2 regions of the Tsuneonella sp. HG249 genome follow, and region 2 is predicted to be linked to the other one. Evidence: predicted binding sites of a transcription regulator. Region 2 holds the regulator's gene; the other holds the start of a gene.
The links. The regulator LexA, encoded in region 2, represses DNA repair genes until DNA is damaged. The targets are predictions, from matches to a motif close to GTTCCNCNCTTGTTCT.
Positions count from the first base shown of each region.

Region 1: ACWPM1_RS05305 (four-helix bundle copper-binding protein) is a predicted target of LexA. The motif match lies at 1,853-1,868, and genes of this name have one in related genera.

Region 1 covers NZ_JBSOQY010000001.1:1,069,171-1,073,585, reverse strand. The annotation lists gene ACWPM1_RS05315 (hypothetical protein) at 1-315, opposite strand, end outside; gene ACWPM1_RS05310 (DNA recombination protein RmuC) at 358-1,737, opposite strand; gene ACWPM1_RS05305 (four-helix bundle copper-binding protein) at 1,939-2,379, shown strand; gene ACWPM1_RS05300 (peptide deformylase) at 2,390-2,956, opposite strand; gene recR (recombination mediator RecR) at 2,999-3,595, opposite strand; gene fmt (methionyl-tRNA formyltransferase) at 3,648-4,415, shown strand, end outside.
Region 2 covers NZ_JBSOQY010000001.1:1,690,486-1,694,900, reverse strand. The annotation lists gene ACWPM1_RS08560 (ComEC/Rec2 family competence protein) at 1-2,122, shown strand, start outside; gene lexA (transcriptional repressor LexA) at 2,135-2,815, opposite strand; gene moaC (cyclic pyranopterin monophosphate synthase MoaC) at 2,925-3,398, opposite strand; gene trpC (indole-3-glycerol phosphate synthase TrpC) at 3,552-4,337, opposite strand; gene trpD (anthranilate phosphoribosyltransferase) at 4,334-4,415, opposite strand, start outside.

The sequences.
Region 1 (4,415 bases), 620 kb from region 2:
CAGTTCCGCAGTCCCCGCCCCGCCCCCGAAGTCGAGCTGCACGTCGGGCGCGGCAAGCGCGATCAGCTTGGCGGCATCGCGCGCCTCCACCGCGGCCGCCAGTTGCGCACGGAACGCGGCGGCTCCGGGAACGTCGGCACACTCATCGCGCGGCGCGAATTCACCTTTGGCGAAGGGGGTCGGCTCTTCGCCCTCGACCTTCTCGACGACGGTATCGGCCGCCTCGCTGATCGACTCCGAGGGAGCATGCTCCTGGCTACAGGATGCCAGCAGCAGCGCGGACAATATGGCGATGGAAGAAGTGGATATCTTCATTTCCGCTGCGTAACCGCCGAGTACCGCAGGTGGCAACCCGCGCTACACGCCGGCTTCGACTTCGCCTTCCGCTATTCCCACATAACGAGGTGCCGATTCCACCAGCGGCACTTCCTCGATCTCGCGCTTGCCGATCTCGATGCCCTTGTCCTTGAGCCGTCGGCCCGCAGTGAGAACGTTGCGCTCGAAGCTGCCGACGAACTTGTTGTAGTTGTTGACCGCAGTCTCGAGTCCGCCGCCGACCCGCTTCATGTGCTCGGCCGCCACCGCCAGCCGGTCGTAGAGCTCGGCACCGGCCTTGCCTATTTCGACGGCTTCGCGCGCGATCGTGTCCTGTCGCCAAACCTGCGCGACCGTCCGCGCGATGGCCACGAGATTGGTAGGAGTGGCCAGCAACACTTTATTACGGAAGGCAAAATCCCACAGTTCGGGATCGTGTTCGAGCGCGGCGGCGACGAAGTGCTCGCCGGGAACGAACATCACCACGTAATCGGGCGCCTCGTCGAACTGGCTCTGGTAGCTCTTGGCGCCCAAGGTCTGGACATGGTTGCGCATCGACTTGGCGTGGAGGTCGAGGTGCCGGCGGCGTTCGCCGTCGTCCTCGCACTCGAATGCCGCCTGGTACGCGTTGAGCGACACCTTGGCATCGATCACCAGCTTTTTCTGTCCGGGGACGCGGACGATCGCGTCGGGGCGCAGGCGCCCCTCCTCGGTGTCCATGGAGTGTTCGAGCGTGAAGTCGGTGTGTTCGGACAGCCCACACTGCTCGAGCACATTCTGCAGCGCGCGTTCGCCCCACCGGCCACGCGCCTTGGGGGCGTTGGTCAGCGAATTGCCCAGCCGGGCGGCCTCCCGCCGCACTTCTTCCTGTCCGGCCTTCATCGATTCAATCAGCCCCGTGAGCTGGCCGAACGAATCGACCCGCTTGGCCTCAAGCGCCGCGACCTGCTCCTCGTAGGCCTTGAGCCGCGAGCCGACCGGCTCGAGCAGCGCCTTGATCTTTTCCTCGGACGCCTTCTCCGAATGCCCCATCCGCTCAGCGGCCGCAGCCAGCATCTTTTCCTGCGCCATCCCAAGGACTTTGGCGCCGGTGTTCTCGAATTCCTTGAGCAAATTCGTGCGGCTCTCCTCGAGCAGGCGCTTCTGCTCGGCGAACCCTGCGCGTTCCGCCTTGAACGCCGCGTTCTGTTCGCGCGCTGCGTCGAGTTGCGCCGCCAGCACATCCGCCCGCGCGGCGCGCTCGCTCATGGTGGCGAGTTCGGGGACAATGCGCGCCAGCTTCTCGTTAAGCGCCCTGCACTCGCCCTCGCGTTCGCCGTGGCGAGATTGCCAATCGGCTACCGGGCGCGAACCGAAGAACCAGCCGGCCGCCAAGCCCGCCAGCAACGCAACGACAACCGCCACAACGACCGCGAAATCCATGTTCATCGCCTGCTTGCCGAAGGTCCGGCCTTCGAAAGGTTACACTAAGTTGACACCAACGACGGGTCCGCTGCGGGATTGCGACGGCAGACGCCTTCGATCGGCATAACGGCTTGGAACATAGGCGGAACGAGAGCTGTAGGAAAGCCTGCTCTGGAACAATCCCCGTTCCTCGCGCGCTGGTGCGGTGAGGAGAGAGCCATGTCGATCAAGGAAATGATCCGCGAGCACCCCGCGGTCGGGAGCGATTACAACGAGACGCTTGGCGAAGCGGTCAAGCACGCGATGTACTGCGCGGCGATCTGCAATTCGTGCGCCGACGCCTGCAGCGCCGAGGAAATGGACATGCGCCGTTGCATCCGGCTGTGCCTGGACTGCTCGGACGTGTGCACGATGGCCTATCGCATCGCCACCCGGCGAACCGACGAGAACCGCCAGCTGATCCGCTCAGTGTTGGCGGTATGCATTGAGGCGTGCGAAACCTGCGCCGAGGAATGCGAAAGGCACGACCACGCGCATTGCCAACGCTGCGCCAAAATGTGCCGTGAATGCGCCGAGGATTGTCGCCGCGCCCTGACCGCGCTCAACGACGAGGTTCACACTGACCGCGAACGCAGCACGTTCGAGCACGGCGCGGCTTAACCGCCCCGCGTCAGGCCGCCTGGCGCAGCTTCTGCAGCTTCTTCAGCACCATCTGCCGTTTCAGCCGGCTGAGATGATCGATGAAGAGCACCCCTTCGAGGTGGTCCATTTCGTGCTGGATGCAGGTGGCCATCAGCCCCTCCATCGTCTCTTCATGGAACGTACCCTCAAGGTCCTGCCAGCGAACGCGGCAGGTCGCCGGGCGGTCGACGTCGGCGTAAATCTCGGGGACCGAGAGGCAGCCTTCCTGGTAGGTCGCCAGGTCCTCGGCCGGGTCGAGGATTTCAGGGTTCACGAAGACCCGCGGCTGCTTGATCGTCGGCCGGTGGTGATGGTGGTGCCCGTCATGATCGCACGGCTCGGGCTCGGCGTCGGGATCTTCGGGCTGCAGGTCGATCACCAGGACGCGCTTCGGCACGCCGACTTGGATGGCCGCGAGGCCGATCCCCGGCGCGTCGTACATCGTCTCGAACATGTCGAAGACGAGCGTCTTGAGCTCGTCGTCGAACACCTCGACAGGCGTCGACACGGTCTTCAGCCGGGGGTCCGGCACCTCGAGAATCTCACGGATGGCCATGGCGGGCAGATAATCACGGCACCGCTGAACGGCAAGTGGGCGCTAGCCGACGGGCCGCCGTGCCCGCAGCGCCTGCGCCAGAGTGCCCTCGTCGAGATAGTCGAGCTCCCCGCCCACCGGCAAACCGTGAGCGAGCTGGGTAATGCGCACGGGAAAGCTCTCGATCCGCTCGGCGATGTAGTGAGCGGTGGTCTGCCCCTCGAGCGTGGCATTCATCGCCAGGACCACTTCGTCGATCCCGCCCTTCCCCACACGGTCGATAAGGCGCCCGATGGTCAAGTCTTCGGGTCCAACCCCGTCGAGTGCTGAGAGCCGGCCGCCGAGCACGTGATAGCGCCCACTGAACAGCCTGGCGCGATCGAGCGCCCACAGGTCGGCTACGTCCTCCACCACGCACAGCGACCGAGGATCGCGGCGCGGGTCGGCACAGATGCCGCAGGGGTTCTGCGTGTCCACATTGCCGCAAGTGGCGCACTCGACGAGCTTGTCGCGCACTTCCCCGAGCGCGGCGACGAGTTGGGTGAGCGCCGTCTCGCGGCGCTTGACCAGCCACAGCACCGCCCGCCGCGCGCTCCGTGGCCCCAGCCCGGGCAGCCTCGCCAGCGCGGAGGCGAGGGTCTCGATCTCTTGCGATGCCATGGGGCGGGAGATAGGGGCTGGCGCCTCGCCACGAAAGGTACGGCCCCCGGTTATGCGCATCGTGTTCATGGGAACGCCGGCCTTCGCGGTGCCGACGCTTATTGCGCTGGCGGAGGCCGGGCACGAGGTGGTTGCCACCTACACGCAGCCGCCGCGCCCGGCGGGCCGGGGAAAGCGTCTACAACCGAGCGCGGTGCAGCTCGAGGCCGAGCGCCGCGGTATCCCGGTGCTGTCTCCGAAATCACTGAGGCCTGCCGAGGCGCAGATGCGACTGGCGGCATACGCGCCCGACATCGCAGTGGTGGCGGCCTACGGCCTGATCCTTCCCCAGGCGGTGCTCGATATCCCGGCACGCGGTTGCCTCAATGTCCACGCCAGCCTCCTCCCGCGCTGGCGTGGCGCGGCGCCGATCCAGCGGGCGATCATGGCCGGTGACCCGGTCACGGGCGTTACGATCATGCGGATGGAGGCCGGGCTCGACACCGGCCCGATGCTCTCGGTGGCGCGCACGCCGGTCGACGACAAAACCGCCGGGGAACTGACCGCCGAACTGGCCGAGATCGGCGCGCGGCTGATGGTGGAGACCTTGCACGACCTGCCGAACCTGCAGGCCAAGCCGCAGGACTATCTCGAAGCCACCCACGCGCCCAAGATCGACAAAGCCGAGGCCCGGATCGACTGGACCAGCAATGCTGAAGCGCTCGAGCGGAAGGTGCGCGGCCTTGCCCCGTTCCCCGGCGCCTGGTTCGAACTCGACGGCGAGCGGATCAAGGTATTGCAGGCGCAAGTTGTCGCCCGCGAAGGCAAGCCGGGCACGACT
Region 2 (4,415 bases):
TGCAGTGCAGCGGCCTTGGCGCAAGGCGATGCGGTTGTCCAGTGTCGGGGACTTCGCCGAGCGCTTCCTGGCGACGGCGGCATTCGATCGGGCACCTTGGCTGGCGATCGCACTGGCCGGCGGCATTGCAGCTTGGTTTGCTTTGCCCGGCCCGACCGCTTGGCTCTTGTGGCTCGGGCTAAGCTTGCTCGGAGCGCTCGCGGCGGCGACCCTTTGGCGCGATAGCGACGAACGAGGCGAGCTGCGCCGTGCAGGGATTGCCATTGGTTTGCTTGCAGCTGGCGGGCTAGCACTTGTGTGGACGCGATCGGAAGCGGTCGGGGCCCCGCCGCTCGACCGGCCCCAGGTGTTATGGATCGATGGACGCGTGCTCGAGCGCGAGGATCAGCCGGCGGAGGACCGCGTCCGCCTGACGCTAGCCTATCGCGACGCCGAGGCTGGCGAGGCGCGCAAGGTGCGGGTCAATGTTGCCCCTGAGCATATGGCATCCGGTGTGGCCGAGGGCGCGCGGGTGAAGGTGCGCGCTCGCCTGATGCCGCCGGGGTCGCCAATGGTGCCGGGCGCCTACAACTTCGCCCGCACGGCGTGGTTCGCCGGTCTTGCCGCGACCGGCAGCGCGATCGGTCCGGTCGCCGTGATCGAGCCCGCGCCGCCAGGCGGGGGCATGGCACATCTGCAGCGCCGGTTGTCCGCACACGTGCGCTCACGGGTTGAAGGCTCGCCGGGCAGCATCGCCGCTGCTTTCGCGAGCGGGGATCGCGGAGGCATCCCTGAGGCCGACGAAGCCGCGATGCGCGATTCCGGGCTTACGCACCTTCTTTCGATCAGTGGGGTCCACGTCAGCGCGGTCATCGCGGCGACCTATTTCCTGGCCATTCGCCTGCTCGCTCTGTGGCCGTGGCTGGTGCTGCGAGTCCGCCTGCCGTTAGTGGCGGCGGTCGCCGGGGCGGGGGCCGGCCTAGCATACACGCTTCTGACGGGCGCGGAGGTGCCGACCGTGCGCAGTTGTATCGGTGCCTTGCTGATCCTAGTCGCCTTGGCGCTCGGGCGCGAGCCTTTGTCGATGCGCATGGTCGCTGCCGCTGCGATGATCGTCCTGTTGATGGTGCCTGAAGCGTTGGTGGGGCCGAGCTTCCAGATGAGTTTCGCCGCGGTAATCGCCATCGTCGCGCTACACGAAGCGGCGCCGGTAAGGGCATTTCTCGCCCCGCGCGAGGAGGGCTGGTTCGCACGCGGGGGCCGGCGAGTGGCGATGCTCCTGCTTGCCGGCATCGTCATCGAGATCGCGCTGATGCCCATCGTGCTGTTTCACTTCCACCGGGCGGGGTTTTACGGTGCGCTGGCCAATGTCGTCGCGATCCCCCTGGTTACGTTCGTATCGATGCCGCTGATTGCACTGGCTCTTGCGCTCGATGTCGTCGGCGGCGGGGCGCCGGTCTGGTGGCTGGCGGGCAGGTCGCTCGATTTCCTGCTGGAGATTGCGCGGTTCACAGCGGCCCAGCCGGGCTCGGTGCGGCTGATGCCGCAGATGGGGATGATGACGTTTGCCCTCTTCGTCATGGGCGGGCTGTGGTTGGCGCTGTGGCATGGCAGGAGGCGCGCGCTCGGGTTGGTGCCCGTGATGGTTGGAACCGCGTTCCTCGTGGCGACCCCCAAACCGGATGTGCTCGTCTCCGGAGATGGCCGAAACGTCGGCATTGCCGGGGCAGGAGATCGGCTCCTGGTGCTGCGCGAGGGACGCAGCGATTTTGCCACGGATAACCTGCTCGAGCTTGCCGGCGTTGAAGGCGAGCCGATCCCCCTGGAGCGATGGGGCGGGGCGCGCTGCAACCGCGAGTTCTGCATCGTGTCGTTGCCGCGGCCGGAGCGGGATTGGACACTTGTCATGGCCCGCAACCGTTCGCGGATCGAGGAGCGCGCGCTGGCTGCGGCTTGCGAACGGGTCGACATCGTGATTGCGGACCGTTTCCTGCCGCGCAGCTGTGTCCCGCACTGGCTCAAGGCCGACCGCCGCTATCTGCAGGAGAGCGGAGGACTTGCCCTTTATCTGGAAGGCGAATGGATCGCCTCGGTTGGTGAAGTCGAGGGCGCGCATCCATGGTGGACCTTGCGCGGACGCTAGGTTCCGACGAGATCAGTGATACCGGCGCAGCAGGCCTGCCAGCTTGCCCTGTACCTTCACCTCGTTCGGGCGGTACACCTGCGGCTCGTACGCCCCGTTGGCGGGGTCGAGCCGGATCATCCCATTCTCGCGGCGGAGGTACTTGAGGGTGGCTTCCTCGTCGCGCACGAGCGCGACCACGATCTCCCCATCGCGGGCGATGTCGGTCCGCTTCACGAGGGCGAAGTCGCCGTCGAATATGCCGGCCTCGATCATCGAATCGCCGGAAACCTCAAGCGCGTAGTGCTCGCCCGGTCCAAGCAGGGCGGCAGGCACCGGCAGCGTGCTCTGGCCTTCGAGCGCCTCGATCGGAACGCCGGCAGCGATCCGGCCGTGCAGCGGCAGCTCGATGATATCGTTGGCGGGCTGGCGCACGGCGGTTACCGGGCGAAGCGGAACGACGTTGTCGTTGGCCCGAGGGCGCGGTGCCGCGACGGAATCCTCCGGTTGCCGGATGACTTCAAGGGCCCGGGCGCGATTGGGCAGGCGGCGGATGAAGCCGCGTTCCTCGAGCGCCGAGATAAGCCGGTGGACGCCGGACTTGCTCTTGAGGTCGAGCGCCTCCTTCATTTCCTCGAACGAAGGGGAAATCCCGCTTTCCTCGAGCCGAACGGTGATGAACTGAAGAAGCTCGCGCTGCTTGGCGGTCAGCATGCCACTCTATCCCCAACTACCGTTCCAATTCGGGAACGAACGTGGAACAATTAGGCAACTTGTCAATCCGCGTCAAGCCATTCCCCGAGCGGGCGAGTAACGATCCCTCTCAACCCGTAGCGCGCCATTGACCGGACTTGCCGCCGGTCTTCTCAAGCAAACGAACGCCTTCCACGACCATGCTCTTGTCGAGCGCCTTGGCCATATCGTAGATTGTCAGAAGCGCCACGCAACATGCTGTCATCGCTTCCATCTCGACGCCTGTTCGGCCGGTAAGAGAAGCCTGGGCCCGGGCTTCGATCGCATCGTCGTGGAATGTGAAATCGAGCGTTACCGATTCGAGCGCAAGCGGGTGGCATAGCGGGATAAGCTCGGCAGTCTTCTTTGCGGCCATGATCCCCGCGACGCGGGCGACGGCGAGCACGTCGCCCTTGGGCCCGTCGCCCTCGCGGATCGCGGAAAGCGCCGCGGCTTTCATTCGGATCTGCCCGGCCGCCGTTGCGGACCTGGCGGTATCGCGCTTGCCGCCGACATCCACCATTCGCGCGGAACCCGTCTCGTCGACGTGGGTCAAGCCGTTCATGCCGGCCCCCTGTTGGATTCGGTACGGTTCCGACACAGTTCGACGACTCCAATGGAGGGGGCCGGAACGGCCATATCGAGACGGAAGGGGAAGGATGGAATCGCGGTCATCGGTCGACCATGACGATTCGAAGCCATGTAGGAAAGCGCGAGTTCAGCCCTGCAGTAGCGAGCGGGTCGCCGCTTCCACGTCCCGCGCGCGCATGAGGCTCTCGCCCACCAGGAATGCCCGCACCCCCGATCTCGCCAGACGCTCGCAGTCCGCATGGCTCTCGATCCCGCTCTCGCCCACGAGGAGCGTTCCGGCGGGGACGCGGGACGCGAGGCGCTCGGTGGTCGCGAGGTCGGTGCGGAAGGTCTTGAGATCGCGGTTGTTGACCCCGATCAGCCGCGAGCGCAGGTGCGCCGCGCGATCCAACTCGCGTGCGTCGTGCACTTCGACCAGTACGTCCATCCCGCGCTCGATGGCCGCCGCTTCGATCTCGGCCATCAAACCGTCGTCGATCGCGGCCACGATGATCAGGATCGCGTCCGCCCCGATCGCACGCGCTTCGGCTACCTGCCAAGGGTCGATCATGAAGTCCTTGCGCAAGACCGGCAGGACGCACGCACGGCGGGCGTCCGCGAGGTAATCCTCGTGACCCTGGAAATAGGGGGCGTCGGTGAGCACGGAAAGGCACGCCGCGCCGCCTCGTTCGTAAGCCACCGCGTGCTCGGCGGGCCGGAAATCTGCCCGGATCAGTCCCTTGGACGGGGATGCCTTCTTGATCTCGGCAATCAACGCGAAGCCATCGCGAGCCTTCGTCTCCAGCGCGTTTCGGAAACCCCGGGGGGCGGTCTGCTCCTTCGCAAGCCGGTCGAGGTCGCCGACCGTGGCCATGCCCATGCGCGCTGCGATCTCATCGCGTTTGGTCGCGCAGATTTCCTCGAGCTTGTTCATCGGGCGAGGTCGATCCACCGGGCAAGCAGCGCCTCGGCGCGGCCCGAGTCGAGCGCTTCGGCAGCCATCGCGGCGCCA